2 regions of the Vibrio qinghaiensis genome follow, and region 2 is predicted to be linked to the other one. Evidence: predicted binding sites of a transcription regulator. Region 2 holds the regulator's gene; the other holds the start of a gene.
The links. The regulator MetJ, encoded in region 2, represses methionine synthesis genes. The targets are predictions, from matches to a motif close to TTAGACNTNTANANGTCTAA.

Region 1: a site for MetJ is predicted at 2,341-2,360, ahead of metH (methionine synthase). Genes of this name have one in related genera too.

Annotation. Positions count from the first base shown of each region.
Region 1 covers NZ_CP022741.1:273,623-280,889, reverse strand. The annotation lists gene metH (methionine synthase) at 1-2,291, opposite strand, end outside; gene CCZ37_RS01425 (cation:proton antiporter) at 2,474-3,754, shown strand; partial or broken gene CCZ37_RS19260 (transposase) at 4,089-4,449, opposite strand; tRNA gene CCZ37_RS01415 (tRNA-Trp) at 4,917-4,993, opposite strand; tRNA gene CCZ37_RS01410 (tRNA-Asp) at 5,054-5,130, opposite strand; rRNA gene rrf (5S ribosomal RNA) at 5,210-5,325, opposite strand; rRNA gene CCZ37_RS01400 (23S ribosomal RNA) at 5,413-7,267, opposite strand, start outside.
Region 2 covers NZ_CP022741.1:2,561,335-2,568,601, reverse strand. The annotation lists gene CCZ37_RS11955 (bifunctional aspartate kinase/homoserine dehydrogenase II) at 51-2,462, opposite strand; gene CCZ37_RS11950 (O-succinylhomoserine (thiol)-lyase) at 2,462-3,628, opposite strand; gene metJ (met regulon transcriptional regulator MetJ) at 3,912-4,238, shown strand; gene CCZ37_RS11940 (malic enzyme-like NAD(P)-binding protein) at 4,386-5,663, opposite strand; gene rpmE (50S ribosomal protein L31) at 5,869-6,084, opposite strand; gene priA (primosomal protein N') at 6,353-7,267, shown strand, end outside.

The sequences.
Region 1 (7,267 bases), 590 kb from region 2:
TTGCCGATGTCGTGTACATCCCCTTTAACTGTGGCAAGAAGGATTTTGCCATTATTGGAACCCGCTTGCTTAAGCGCGTTGATGTAGGGCTCTAAATGCGCAACGGCTTGCTTCATAACGCGCGCCGATTTCACTACTTGCGGCAGGAACATTTTCCCTTCGCCAAAGAGGTCGCCGACCACGTTCATTCCATCCATGAGAGGCCCTTCGATCACATCCAGTGGGCGAGTGGCATTTTGACGAGCTTCTTCCGTATCTTCAACAATATACTCGGTGATACCTTTGACCAACGCATGCTCTAAACGTTTTGCGACTGGCCATGAACGCCATTCAAGCGCACTGGCATCCTCTTCCTTACCGACACCTTTGTTCGCATATTCAGCCGCAATATCCAGTAAGCGTTCAGTGCCATCGCTGCGGCGATTGAGAATGATATCTTCGACTGCTTCACGCAGTTTCTCTGGCACGTTATCGTAAATCTCAAGCTGACCGGCATTGACGATACCCATGTCCATGCCGTTTTTAAAACAGTGATAAAGGAATACAGCATGGATCGCTTCACGCACATAGTTGTTACCGCGAAAAGAGAAAGAGACGTTGGAAACCCCGCCGGAAATCATCGCATGGGGTAAATTACGTTTGATATCAGCCACGGCTTCGATAAAGTCCACAGCATAATTATTATGCTCATCAATACCAGTCGCAACCGCGAAAATATTGGGATCAAAAATGATATCTTCAGCAGGGAAACCAACCTCATCAACCAAAATTCGATAAGCTTTGGTACAAATTTCAAGTTTTCGCTCACGGGTATCCGCTTGGCCTACTTCATCAAATGCCATCACGATCACAGCGGCACCATAGCGGCGAATGAGTTTAGCTTGTTCGACAAACTTCTCTTTCCCCTCTTTGAGGGAAATCGAGTTCACAATCCCTTTACCTTGAATACATTTGAGACCTGCTTCAATCACCTCCCACTTAGAAGAATCAACCATGATTGGCACTTTGGAAATATCCGGCTCAGAAGCGCATAAATTGAGAAAGCGGACCATGCAAGCTTGCGCATCCAACATTCCTTCATCCATATTAATATCGATGATTTGTGCACCGTTTTCGACCTGCTCTCGAGCAACATGCAGCGCCTCATCATACTGCTCATCTTTGATTAAACGCTTAAAACGCGCAGAACCAGTGACGTTAGTTCGCTCACCTACGTTGATGAATAAGCTCTCTTTGGTAATCGTCAGCGGCTCTAGACCGGATAGACGACAAGCCACTGGAATATCGGGTAACGCTCTTGGTTTCACACCTTCGACCACTTTTGCCATTTGTCTGATGTGCTCAGGAGTGGTTCCACAACAGCCACCAACAAGGTTCAAGAATCCTGCTCGCGCCCATTCCCCGATGTGCTGCGCCATCTCATCGGCTTCAAGATCATACTCACCGAATGCGTTAGGCAACCCCGCATTGGGGTGAGCAGAGACATAACATTCGGAAATACGTGATAGCTCTTCAACGTATTGGCGCAATTCATCCGGACCGAGTGCACAGTTCAAACCAAATGAGATAGGCTCAACGTGTCGCAGTGCATTATAAAAGGCTTCGGTTGTTTGCCCAGAAAGCGTTCGACCAGAGGCATCGGTGATTGTCCCTGAGATCATCACGGGCAGTTTGTAACCCAACTCTTCAAACACACAATCCACCGCAAAGGCACAGGCTTTAGCATTTAAAGTATCGAAAATGGTTTCAATCAAAATTAAGTCGCTGCCGCCACGAATTAAAGCACGTGTTGATTCTGAGTAAGCTTCAACTAATTGCTCAAAGCTGATATTTCGAAAACCAGGGTCATTCACGTCAGGGGAGAGCGAGCAAGTGCGGTTTGTTGGCCCTAGCACTCCTGCTACATAACGAGGTTTCTCAGGCGTTTTCGCCGTCCATTCGTCAGCAGCTTCGCGTGCAAGTTTTGCAGCAGCGAAATTGATCTCATCGCTAATGGCTTGCATATCGTAGTCGGCCATTGCGATGCTCGTCGCGTTGAAGGTATTCGTCTCTAGGATATCAGCACCTGCCTCCAAGTAAGCACTATGAATTTCTTTGATTAACTGAGGCTGCGTCAAGACGAGAAGGTCATTATTTCCTTTCAGATCGCTTGGCCAATGGGCAAAGCGATCTCCGCGATAATCTTGCTCTTCCAATTTATAGCTCTGAATCATGGTGCCCATGCCACCATCAATCAATAATATTCTCTGTTGCAATTGAGCTTCAATTTGACTTTTAACTTCTCTTCCCACAGTACAGCCTCATTCCTTTTGGTTATTCGCTCATCCTATCATATAACCATTAGAAATCTAGACGTCTAAACTTCACTTCAATTGTCGTTTGATACATCTGCCATCATGGCTAAAAAGTGTTTGCTATTTGTACATCATCCAAGGAGAATTTCATTCATATTTTGTTACACGACGAGAAAACAATGTCTGTCTATTACACTTTATGCTTCCTATCAGGAGCAGCAATGTTGATTGCCTTTCTAAACAGTAAGATAGGCAATATGCAAACCACTATCGCCATTACAGCAGGATCGATGATGTTATCATTATTGATCTTAGTTGCAGGTCAAAATGATTGGTTTCATCTAACTCAAATAGCGACCGAAACCGTCAACAGTATTAACTTTGAAAATTTTCTGCTCAAAGGAATACTCGGTTTTCTACTTTTCGCTGGCGGCCTAGGCATCAAATTACCCAACCTAAAAGATCAGAAATGGGAAATCGCCGTTCTTGCGCTAGGCGCAACGCTATTTTCAACCTTCTGCATCGGTTTTGGGCTATACGCCTTCTGCCAATTTATCGGCATTCACTTCGATCTCGTCTACTGTCTACTATTTGGTGCACTCATATCACCAACAGACCCAATAGCCGTATTAGCTATTGTTAAAAAGTTAAATGCACCAAAACGTATTTCAACCCAAATCGAGGGAGAATCGCTCTTTAATGATGGTTTTGGTTTGGTTATCTTTGTCACTATTTTCACTATTGCATTTGGCACGGAAACACCAACCATAGGTAGTGTAACTATGTTGTTTATTCAAGAGGCAATAGGGGGCATAGTGTATGGCCTAGCACTTGGGCTATTATTCCACTACCTCATCAGCGCCACCGATGACCACCCAATGGAACTGCTTTTAACCATTGGTATACCGACTGCTGGTTATGTTTTTGCAGATGTTATTCATGTTTCCGGACCTTTGGCTATGGTTGTATCAGGGATAATGATCGGCAACTGGACACGCTTCATTGGCTTTTCAAAAGAAAGTGAAGAACACCTTGACCACTTTTGGGAATTGGTTGACGAATTTTTGAATGGTGTGCTTTTCCTACTTATCGGTATGTCGATGCTACTCTTCAAATTCCATGAAGAGGACTGGATATTGATGGCTTTCGCCATTCCTCTTGTCTTATCTGCTCGCTATCTAAGCGTTTTTTTCTCTTACATCGGCTTCAAGCGTTACCGCTCCTACAACCCATGGTCAATAAAGATACTAACTTGGGGAGGGCTACGAGGTGGATTGGCACTAGCAATGGCACTTTCTATTCCATCCGGCATATTAGTTATCCCAGACAAGCTTATTGATGTAAAAGAGATAATCCTTGTTATGACATACGCTGTCGTGGTGTTTTCAATACTTATTCAAGGTTCAACAATTACCCCATTGATAGACAAAGCAAAACAAGCTGAAAAATCGTCAATGTAGATAGAAAAACTGTCAGTGATGACTGATCAAACCATTTTTATCTCTAGCCGATGTTCTAGAGCATCGGCTTTTACTATCTTTGCTTTGTTGCTCTTCTCTCTAGACCTATTGCAATAGCAATTAAAAAATATGATCTAATTGAAAAAGACGGCTACCAAGATTAATTGACCATCGACAGCTTACAGAATATCGACTTCAAAAAACTGGCGAGTTAACAAAAATCCTTTCAAATGAAAATGAGATTGCTCGCTATCGCTCACTTTAAAGATGGCACTCTCGCACCCAAATAATACCAATCTGGAAAATTAACTGGTCAGCTCTATCCACCTTCTTGCCTAAGATGCTTAACCATAATGTCCTTGTTAACCCAAGGAACGACCATCGCCTCGCCAATACCTCTAGCGGGACAGATAGAACCAAACAGATACGCATATTCAAATTGTTGTTGCTTCACGGATCTGGGACGTGTTGCTTTCTCTGCCCATAACCGTGTTGTTGTGTTTTGTTGCCCAAATCTGGCTTCATCCTGAAAACAGACATCAACACGCTCTAAAGCAATATATCCTGGGATCTTAAGGATCGTTTCAATTTTAAATTTTTTTAAAATCGTCTTGGATTGGCTGGGACTGATGAGGGTGCTTGGAGCGAGAAGTTATCCAAGAGAAGCCCATGTGCTCGAGCAGGTAATAGATAGAATCAGGGTGGTAGTGTGTCCATAGCGAATAAGTTCTATCGTTAAATGCCATCAATTAGATCATATTTTTTCTTAGATTGGTATTAATCAATTTCTGAAAGCTAGCCGTACCAGTGTCAATAAGTGGGTGCAAACCTTCCTTGATCAGCTTCCCGACTCACCAGAGTTAAACGCTATAGAACAAGTGTGGAACTGGCTCAGGCAACACTATCTCACTAACCAAAGTTTTATTGATTACAAGGATATTGTGTCGAAGTTGTGCCGTGCGTGGAATCGCTTTTTGACAAGTACCGATAAAGTAATGAGAATGCGCTCAAGAGATAGGATTGAACTGACCCGTTAATTTACAGAGTGGTATTAATACTCTATGGGTACAATATTTTATTGAAGAACCAGAATATTCCAAAAAAATAATAAGGAGATGAAAAATAGCAAAAAGCCTCAGCATTTCTGCAGAGGCTTGATAAATGGCAGGGGTGGAGAGATTCGAACTCCCAACACGCGGATTTGGAATCCGCTGCTCTGCCAGTTGGAGCTACACCCCTAAATAATTTATGCTTCTCATTGAAGAAAACCTCAACATGACTGCTGAGGCTCTTAATAAGTGGCGGAGCGGACGGGACTCGAACCCGCGACCCCCGGCGTGACAGGCCGGTATTCTAACCAACTGAACTACCGCTCCGCAGCGTGTCTGGTTAGACTTTTCGTCTACTTTTTTTGCCTTTAGATTTTTAAAAAAAATCTAAAAACAACAAGTCAAAGCCTGGCGATGTCCTACTCTCACATGGGGAGACCCCACACTACCATCGGCGCTGTTGTGTTTCACTTCTGAGTTCGGCATGGAGTCAGGTGGGTCCACAACGCTATGGTCGCCAAGCAAATTTCTTAATTCGGAAAGCTGTTTCATTCTCATTCACACATTCAATGTTCTTAAATTGAGCCCACAAAACCCCTTCGGTGTTGTATGGTTAAGCCTCACGGGCAATTAGTATTGGTTAGCTCAACGCCTCGCAGCGCTTACACACCCAACCTATCAACGTTCTAGTCTCGAACAACCCTTTAGGACACTTAAAGTGCCAGGGAAGACTCATCTCAGGGCTCGCTTCGCGCTTAGATGCTTTCAGCGCTTATCAATTCCGAACTTAGCTACCGGGCAATGCCATTGGCATGACAACCCGAACACCAGCGGTTCGTCCACTCCGGTCCTCTCGTACTAGGAGCAGCCCCCTTCAATCTTCCAACGCCCACGGCAGATAGGGACCGAACTGTCTCACGACGTTCTAAACCCAGCTCGCGTACCACTTTAAATGGCGAACAGCCATACCCTTGGGACCGACTTCAGCCCCAGGATGTGATGAGCCGACATCGAGGTGCCAAACACCGCCGTCGATATGAACTCTTGGGCGGTATCAGCCTGTTATCCCCGGAGTACCTTTTATCCGTTGAGCGATGGCCCTTCCATTCAGAACCACCGGATCACTATGACCTACTTTCGTACCTGCTCGAACCGTCATTCTCGCAGTTAAGCGGGCTTATGCCATTGCACTAACCTCACGATGTCCAACCGTGATTAGCCCACCTTCGTGCTCCTCCGTTACTCTTTGGGAGGAGACCGCCCCAGTCAAACTACCCACCAGGCACTGTCCGCAACCCCGATGAGGGGCCTACGTTAGAACATCAAAACGACAAGGGTGGTATTTCAAGGTCGACTCCACGCAATCTAGCGACTGCGCTTCTAAGTCTCCCACCTATCCTACACATGTAGGTTCAATGTTCAGTGCCAAGCTGTAGTAAAGGTTCACGGGGTCTTTCCGTCTAGCCGCGGGTACACTGCATCTTCACAGCGATTTCAATTTCACTGAGTCTCGGGTGGAGACAGCGTGGCCATCATTACGCCATTCGTGCAGGTCGGAACTTACCCGACAAGGAATTTCGCTACCTTAGGACCGTTATAGTTACGGCCGCCGTTTACCGGGGCTTCGATCAAGAGCTTCGACCTAAGTCTAACCCCATCAATTAACCTTCCGGCACCGGGCAGGCGTCACACCGTATACGTCATCTTGCGATTTTGCACAGTGCTGTGTTTTTAATAAACAGTTGCAGCCACCTGGTATCTGCGACTCTCGTCAGCTCCATCCGCAAGGGACTTCACCAATAAGAGCGTACCTTCTCCCGAAGTTACGGTACCATTTTGCCTAGTTCCTTCACCCGAGTTCTCTCAAGCGCCTTGGTATTCTCTACCCGACCACCTGTGTCGGTTTGGGGTACGATTGCTTATAATCTGAAGCTTAGAGGCTTTTCCTGGAAGCAGGGCATCAATGACTTCACTGCCGTAGCAGCTCGACGTCGTGTCTCAACCTAACAAGAAACCGGATTTACCTAGTCTCTTAGCCTACGCACTTGAACCAGGACAACCGTCGCCTGGCCCACCTAGCCTTCTCCGTCCCCCCATCGCAATTATAAGCAGTACGGGAATATTAACCCGTTTCCCATCGACTACGCTTTTCAGCCTCGCCTTAGGGGTCGACTTACCCTGCCCCGATTAACGTTGGACAGGAACCCTTGGTCTTCCGGCGGGGAGGTTTTTCACCCCCCTTATCGTTACTCATGTCAGCATTCGCACTTCTGATACCTCCAGCATGCTTTACAACACACCTTCAACGGCTTACAGAACGCTCCCCTACCCAATACAGTAAACTGTATTGCCGCAGCTTCGGTTTACTACTTAGCCCCGTTACATCTTCCGCGCAGGCCGACTCGACCAGTGAGCTATTACGCTTTCTTTAAATGATGGCTGCTTCTAAGCCAACATCCTGGCT
Region 2 (7,267 bases):
AGTTAAATTAAGGAGCCTAGTGGCCCCTTAATCTGGAATAAGCTGGAGTGTTACAGCAAGCTTGACAGCAAGTTGAGGTCCGATTGGATAGCTCCTGCTGTCACTTCTCTACCAGCGCCCGGACCACGAATCACTAACGGGTTATCGCGATACCATTTACTCTCGATAGCAAAGATGTTGTCACAAGGTAAAAGGTTAGCCAAAGCGTGTTCACGCTCTAAAGCTTCAACCCCCACCGTTGCTTTGCCATTTTTCTCAAGCCTTGCGACATAGCGTAGCACTTTATCTTCACGTTGTGCTTTGGTTAGCCTCTCGGCTAATTTTTCACTCAGCAGTTGGCCTTTGTCTAAAAAGTCATCCAGTGAGAGGTGCTTGAGCTCATCAGGAACCAGTGATTCAACTTTGACATTTTCCGGTTCGATCTGTAACCCTGCTTCACGGGCTAGGATCACCAGTTTGCGCATGACGTCTGAACCATCCAGATCGCTGCGCGGGTCAGGCTCGGTAAGTCCTTGTTGCCATGCTAAATCGACCAGTTCGCTAAACGGTATTGAGCCGTCGAATTGCTGAAATAACCAAGATAAAGTGCCAGAGAAAATACCAGAGAGGGCGACGATTTCATCGCCGCTTTCACGCAAATCACGCACCGTGTGGTTAATGGGTAAGCCTGCGCCAACCGTCGCGTTGTAGAGCCAATGGCGGCTAATTTTCGCGAACGCTTCTTTTATTTGGTGGTAATCGACGCTAGAGGAAGAGCCCGCGACTTTATTCGCCGAGATAAGGTGAATCCCATTTTCAGCAATATTGAGGTAGTGATCAGCTAGCTCTTTGCTTGCGGTTACATCGAGCACAACCGCTTCGTCATACCCTTGAATATTGCTTAAGCGTTGTAGCCAAGCCATTCCCTCACTGGCAATCGCTTCATCGTCAAAATGCTTTAAAACCGATACCGCATCTATCCCTTGCTCATCAAACCAATAGGTTTGGCTATCGACCACTGCGACCAATTCGAAGTTCATGCCATGGCGTTTTTCTAACTCTGATTTTTGTTCAGCAAAGAGTTTTAACCAACTCGAACCAATGTTGCCTTTGCCACACAGTGCCAGTGCGACCCGTTTTTGCGCCTGAAATAGTTGGTTATGCATACCCACCACTAAGGGGGTGATCGGCGTTTTACGCAGTACCGCAACTAAACTCAGCCCAGATTCTGCTTCACAGATAAACTCGATCGGTGATGAACGTAGCTGTTGATAAAAGCCGTAGCAGTGGTTGGGGTTTTTCGTCACACCAGCACCCACGGCACCCACTAACGAAAAGCCTTCTTTGAGTTTAATTTCCGCTTCAAAAGCGGCATCTTGCAGATGAGCTAGAGCTCCGCCTGAAATCTCAGCAGTATAGGCAAGGCGCAGTTGGTGTTGATCGGCTTGAGTATCGAAAGCTAGTGGTTCGAGTTGAGCACGACGCAAGCTGCGTAGCACATCGTTTTGTAGGCGCTGGAAGTCATGCCCGTGAGCAAAATTAAGCTCAATCAACAGCACATCATCAAGTGAAGTAATGATTTTGGCACCACGTCCCGATGCCAATACACGCTCAATGCGAGTCGAGCCTGCTTCGGGTTGATAACTGCAGCGCAAGTGCAAATCCATGGTGCTTTGGGCCACGGGCTGCAAAGTTCGGCTGTGCAATACCGGGGCGGCAAGGCGCGCTAACTCGTTGGTTTCGTCCAAACGCAGTAGCGGCAGTAAACAGGCATCACTAACAATGCGCGGGTCGGCGCTATAAACACCGGCCACATCACTCCAAATCGTTACTCGGTTTACTTCCGCAAGTGCGCCGATCATCGTAGCGGAGTAATCGGAGCCATTGCGCCCAAGTAGCACAGTATCACCTTGTTCACTGCGAGCCATAAAGCCTGTGATGATCACTCGGTGATGCGCGTGTTGTGCCAAAATTTCTTTCAGCAAAGGGTAGGAGCGAGCGCGATCCACTTCCGGTTGTGTGCCTGCTTGCGCGCGAAGAAATTCGCGGGCGTCTTGTGCCACAGCCGCAAGGTTATGTTGATTGAGTAACGCCGCCAATAAGCGTGATGACCACACTTCACCATGGCCAAGTACTGCCGCTTGTTGAGCTGGTGATAGGGGCGCGCAAAGCTGACCCAAAGTGCGAATTTCGTTGGTGAGTAAAGTGATGAGCGGTTGCGCTGCATCTTCATCGAGCAGCGCGTTGATTAAATCGGTTTGGTACTGACGGACCGATTGCAAGTTCTCATGAGCCACTCGACCATCTTTATTAAGAGCGTCGAGAAATTCGATTAAACGATTGGTGGTTTTTCCTGCGGCAGAAACCACCACCAAATCATCAGCTTGAGAATACTCTTTTAAGATATTAACGACCCGTTTGTAGCATTCAGGATCGGCAAGGCTGCTACCGCCAAACTTGTGCAATTGACGTAGGGCAGTCATTAATAGGCCTCCTGCGCTTTAGCAAAGGCCTGCGCGAGATCGTCAATCAAATCTTGCGCATCTTCTAAGCCGACCGATAGGCGTAATAGCTGCTGTGAAACACCGGCTTCGGCCAACGCTTCTTCGCCCATCGCTCGGTGAGTCATCGAAGCGGGGTGGCAGATTAAGCTCTCCACGCCTCCTAATGATTCTGCCAGTGAGAATAATGTTAACTGAGAGACAAAATATTTAAGCTGTTCAAAGCTGCCCGCAAACTCAAAACTGAGCATAGAGCCAAAGCCAGATTGCTGCTTTTTCGCTATCTCATGGCCAGGATGCTCTGGCAAACTCGGGTGATAAATGACCTTGACTAAGGCTTCGCATTGCAGATAGTCCAAAATAGCGCGTGAGCTCTCCTCATGGACGCGCATTCTTGCGCCTAAGGTACGAATGCCACGCAGCGTCATGTAGCTATCAAAAGGGGTTCCCGTTGAGCCAAGGCAGTTGCCCCACCATGCTAGCTCTTCAGCGTGCTGCTCTGTTTTAGTGATAACAACTCCGCCAATCACATCGGAGTGGCCGTTGATGAATTTGGTGGTGGAGTGGATGACAAAATCTGCGCCCAACTCTAATGGTTTTTGAAATACTGGCGTTAAGAAGGTGTTGTCAACCGCCACTAATGCACCGACGGCGTGTGCTTGTTGGCAAATATCAGCAATATCGACCACGCGAACTAATGGGTTGGATGGAGTTTCAATGAGTAGCAATTTGGGTTTTTTCGCCAAAGCAGCCTGCAAAGCGTTTGGATCGGATTGATCAATAAAGAGTGTCTGAAAATCGCCTTTTTTGGCGCGTGTATTAAACAGGCGATATGTGCCACCGTAGCAGTCATGCGGGGCCACAATCAGATCGTCAGGACTTAAAAAGGCGGAAACCCATAGATTCAGCGCCGAAGTGCCACAGTTAGTCACCACCGCGCCTTGACCCGATTCGAGTTCAAACAACGCTTTTTCGAGCAGACCTCGATTCGGGTTGCCAGAGCGTGTGTAATCGTATTTAGGCACTTCACCAAACGCAGGAAAGCTATAATTTGTCGAAAGATAAATTGGAGGCACAACAGCATGATATTGAGAGTCGGATTCAATACCGGTTCTAACGGCGATGGTGGCTGGCTTGCGAGTGGTCATGACGGTTTCCTTACTTAATAAACTCAATAAACTGACTTTTATTGAGGGGGTTCCTGCCTTATTCGGGGACAACTAAGGTGGCAATTTCAATTGTCTAGAGTATTAGCTATATCCGATAGTGCGCTATATTGCTATCTATCAGTCGATAATGGCACACTTTACTGAACCAAAAAGAAGACGTCAATATATCTAGACGTCTATATGTCTTTGCTTGTGGCGGTAAATCCCGCTAAAATCCAACTTTCAAATTTTTAACGACCAATTACGATAACGAAGGTGCGCAATGGCAGACTGGAATGGGGAATACATTAGCCCATATGCTGAACATGGGAAGAAGAGTGAGCAAGTCAAAAAAATCACCGTTTCAATCCCATTGAAAGTGTTGAAAGTATTAACTGATGAGCGCACTCGCCGTCAAATCAATAACTTACGCCACGCAACCAACAGTGAGCTGCTGTGTGAAGCCTTCTTGCATGCTTATACCGGTCAACCTTTACCGACCGACGAAGATTTGAGAAAAGATCGTCCAGACGATATTCCGACGGAAGCAAAAGCATTAATGACCGCCATGGGCATTGAATTTGAAGCGTATGATGATGAAGAAGTGTAGCGCGTAATTGCGGTACAACGAGATAAAATCGAGAGGATACTGGGTAAGTTGCCATGGTGACTTTGGCTCTGTGTCTCAGAATATAAAAAAACCGCTGAAAGTCAGCGGTTTTTTTCGAGCGAGGCATTTAGCCGCTCAAGCTTGTGATTATTCTTGCATGTAATTGACAGGCATCTCGATTCGAGCGACGCCAGAGTCAACCGCTGCTTGAGCAACCGCTTTAGCAACACGAGGCAGTAGGCGTGGGTCCATCGGTTTTGGAATGATGTATTCAGGGCCGAAACTTAACGCTTTTACGCCTGCGGCTTTCAACACTTCAGCCGGCACTTCTTCTTTAGCCAGTTCACGTATCGCCTCAACTGCGGCTAGCTTCATTTGGTCATTAATTTCACTAGCACGGACATCCAAAGCGCCACGGAAAATAAATGGGAAGCACAACACGTTGTTGACTTGGTTTGGATAATCGCTACGACCTGTGCCGAGAATTAAATCATCACGTACCGCGCGTGCGAGTTCTGGTTTAATTTCTGGATCTGGGTTTGAGCAAGCAAATACGATCGGTTTATCGGCCATTAATTTTAGCGCTTCGGCAGGCAGCAGGTTGGGGCCTGACACACCTAGGAATAAGTCAGCGCCTTCAATCACATCTTCCAGTGTGCGTTTGTCGGTGTTATTAGCAAACAACTGCTTATATTCATTAATGTCATCGCGACGAGTATGAATCACACCTTTGCGATCAAGCATGTAGATTTTTTCACGCATTGCGCCGCACTTAATCAATAGTTCCATGCAAGCGGTGGCTGCTGCGCCAGCGCCAAGACAGACGATAGTGCATTCGTTGAGTTTCTTGCCTTGCAGTTCAATCGCATTGAGCATGCCAGCGGCGGTAACAATCGCAGTGCCGTGTTGATCGTCATGGAAAACAGGCACATTACAGCGTTCGATCAAACGGCGTTCAATCTCAAAGCAATCTGGTGCTTTGATATCTTCTAAGTTGATGCCGCCAAAGGTGTCAGCGATGTTGGCAACCGTATCGACAAATTCATCGATTGTGCGGTGTTTTACTTCAATATCAATTGAATCAAGTCCAGCAAAGCGTTTAAACAGTAGCGCTTTTCCTTCCATGACGGGCTTGGAAGCCATCGGACCTAAGTTACCTAAACCAAGAATAGCCGTGCCGTTTGAGATCACAGCGACGGTGTTGCCTTTCGCAGTGTATTTATAAACGTTGTCGATGTTCTGCGCGATTTCACGAACCGGTTCAGCGACGCCCGGACTGTAAGCTAGAGCAAGGTCTTCAGCCGAGTCGGCAGGCTTAGTTAATGAAATGGCAATTTTACCCGCGGTTGGGTAAGCATGATAATCGAGTGCGCGTTGGCGAAATTGTTCTTCTGCCGTTAATTCTTGGTGAGTGTCATCAGACATAGGTATAAGTGCTCGTGTTGGATTGGAAAAGGTCCATAATTCTAATGGATGTTGCTCAAACTTCCTAGGCGGGAACCTGACGTGCTTCATCAAAAAATGGAGAAAATGTCGCAGATAAGACCAGTGCGTACTGACAACTATACAAAAAATGCCAACAAAAAAGGATGCCGAGGCATCCTTTTTTAATTTTCTAGCAAAAAAGAGATTATTTGCTAGAAAGAGCACCGAAACGCTTGTTGAAGCGATCTACACGGCCGCCAGTATCAACGATACGTTGCTTACCAGTGTAGAATGGGTGACATTTGTCACACACGTCTAGGTGGATAGAATCTTTGCCTAGCGTTGAGCTGAACTCGAAAGAGTTGCCGCAAGAACAAGTCGCGCTAACTGCTTTGTACTCTGGATGGATACCAGCTTTCATGGGATAACCTCAAATTGGGCCGCGTCGCTATCCGAATCTATGCCGGACACCACACGTAGTTAATAAAAAAATGTTGATACCGCTGACTGCTTAACATCAAGCAAGAAGCCATATCATCAAGGCGCGATATATTAATGAATCCTCTTCAGTGGATCAAGCCATTTCGCCGCTATTTTCGCCACATTTTTGTCCAATGACGAAGCTCGAATTTCGGTGACGCATCCAGTAGACTGTCTTTTCACATTTTTTGTAGAACGAACGGTCGATTATGCGCCCCACCATTGCACGCGTTGCCTTACCTGTCCCATTGGATAAGCAGTTTGATTATCAGATCCCAAGTCATCTGTTTCCGATTGTTGGTGGACGAGTGTCGGTGCCATTTGGTCGGCAAACTCTGGTGGGTATCGTCACCGCTATAGTCAGTGAGTCTGAGTTTTCAGTCGATCAATTAAAGTCGCTAAAAGCGGTGCTCGATAGCCAGCCAGTCTGGCCAGAGAAACTCTATCAATTGCTGTTGTGGTGTAGCCAGTTTTATCAATACCCATTAGGCGACACGTTATTTAATGCATTGCCTGGCGCATTACGCAAAGGGAAAGCGGCCGATTTTTCGACTTTAGTAGAGTGGCAACTGACGCCCGGTGGGCGCGATCAACTCATGCAAGGATTTGGGCGAGCGGTAAAGCAAGCCAAAGTGATGGCGATGCTTGAGTCTGGCGCTGTACCCCATCAACTGTTTATTGATGAAGAGGTAGGTAGCAGCGTACTCAAAACCTTACAAGAGAAAGGCTGGATAGAATCACTGGAAAAACGGCCGACACTGACGGCTTGGCCGCAGAATGTTGAAGCGGATGTGGAAAAGCCCAAGCTCAACCAAGAACAAGCGATCGCGATTGCTTCAATTAATAGCCATCACCATTTCGCATGCTATTTACTTGAAGGGGTCACCGGTTCAGGGAAAACCGAAGTTTATTTAAACCTGATTAAACCCGTTTTAGAAAAGGGCCGCCAGGCATTGGTACTGGTGCCTGAGATCGGTCTAACACCACAAACCATTAACCGCTTTCGTAAGCGATTTAATGTGCCAGTTGCCGTGGTCCACTCGGGGCTCAATGAAACCGAGCGCCTCAACGCGTGGTTAGCGGCGCGTGATAATATCGCGGGCATTATTATTGGTACTCGCTCA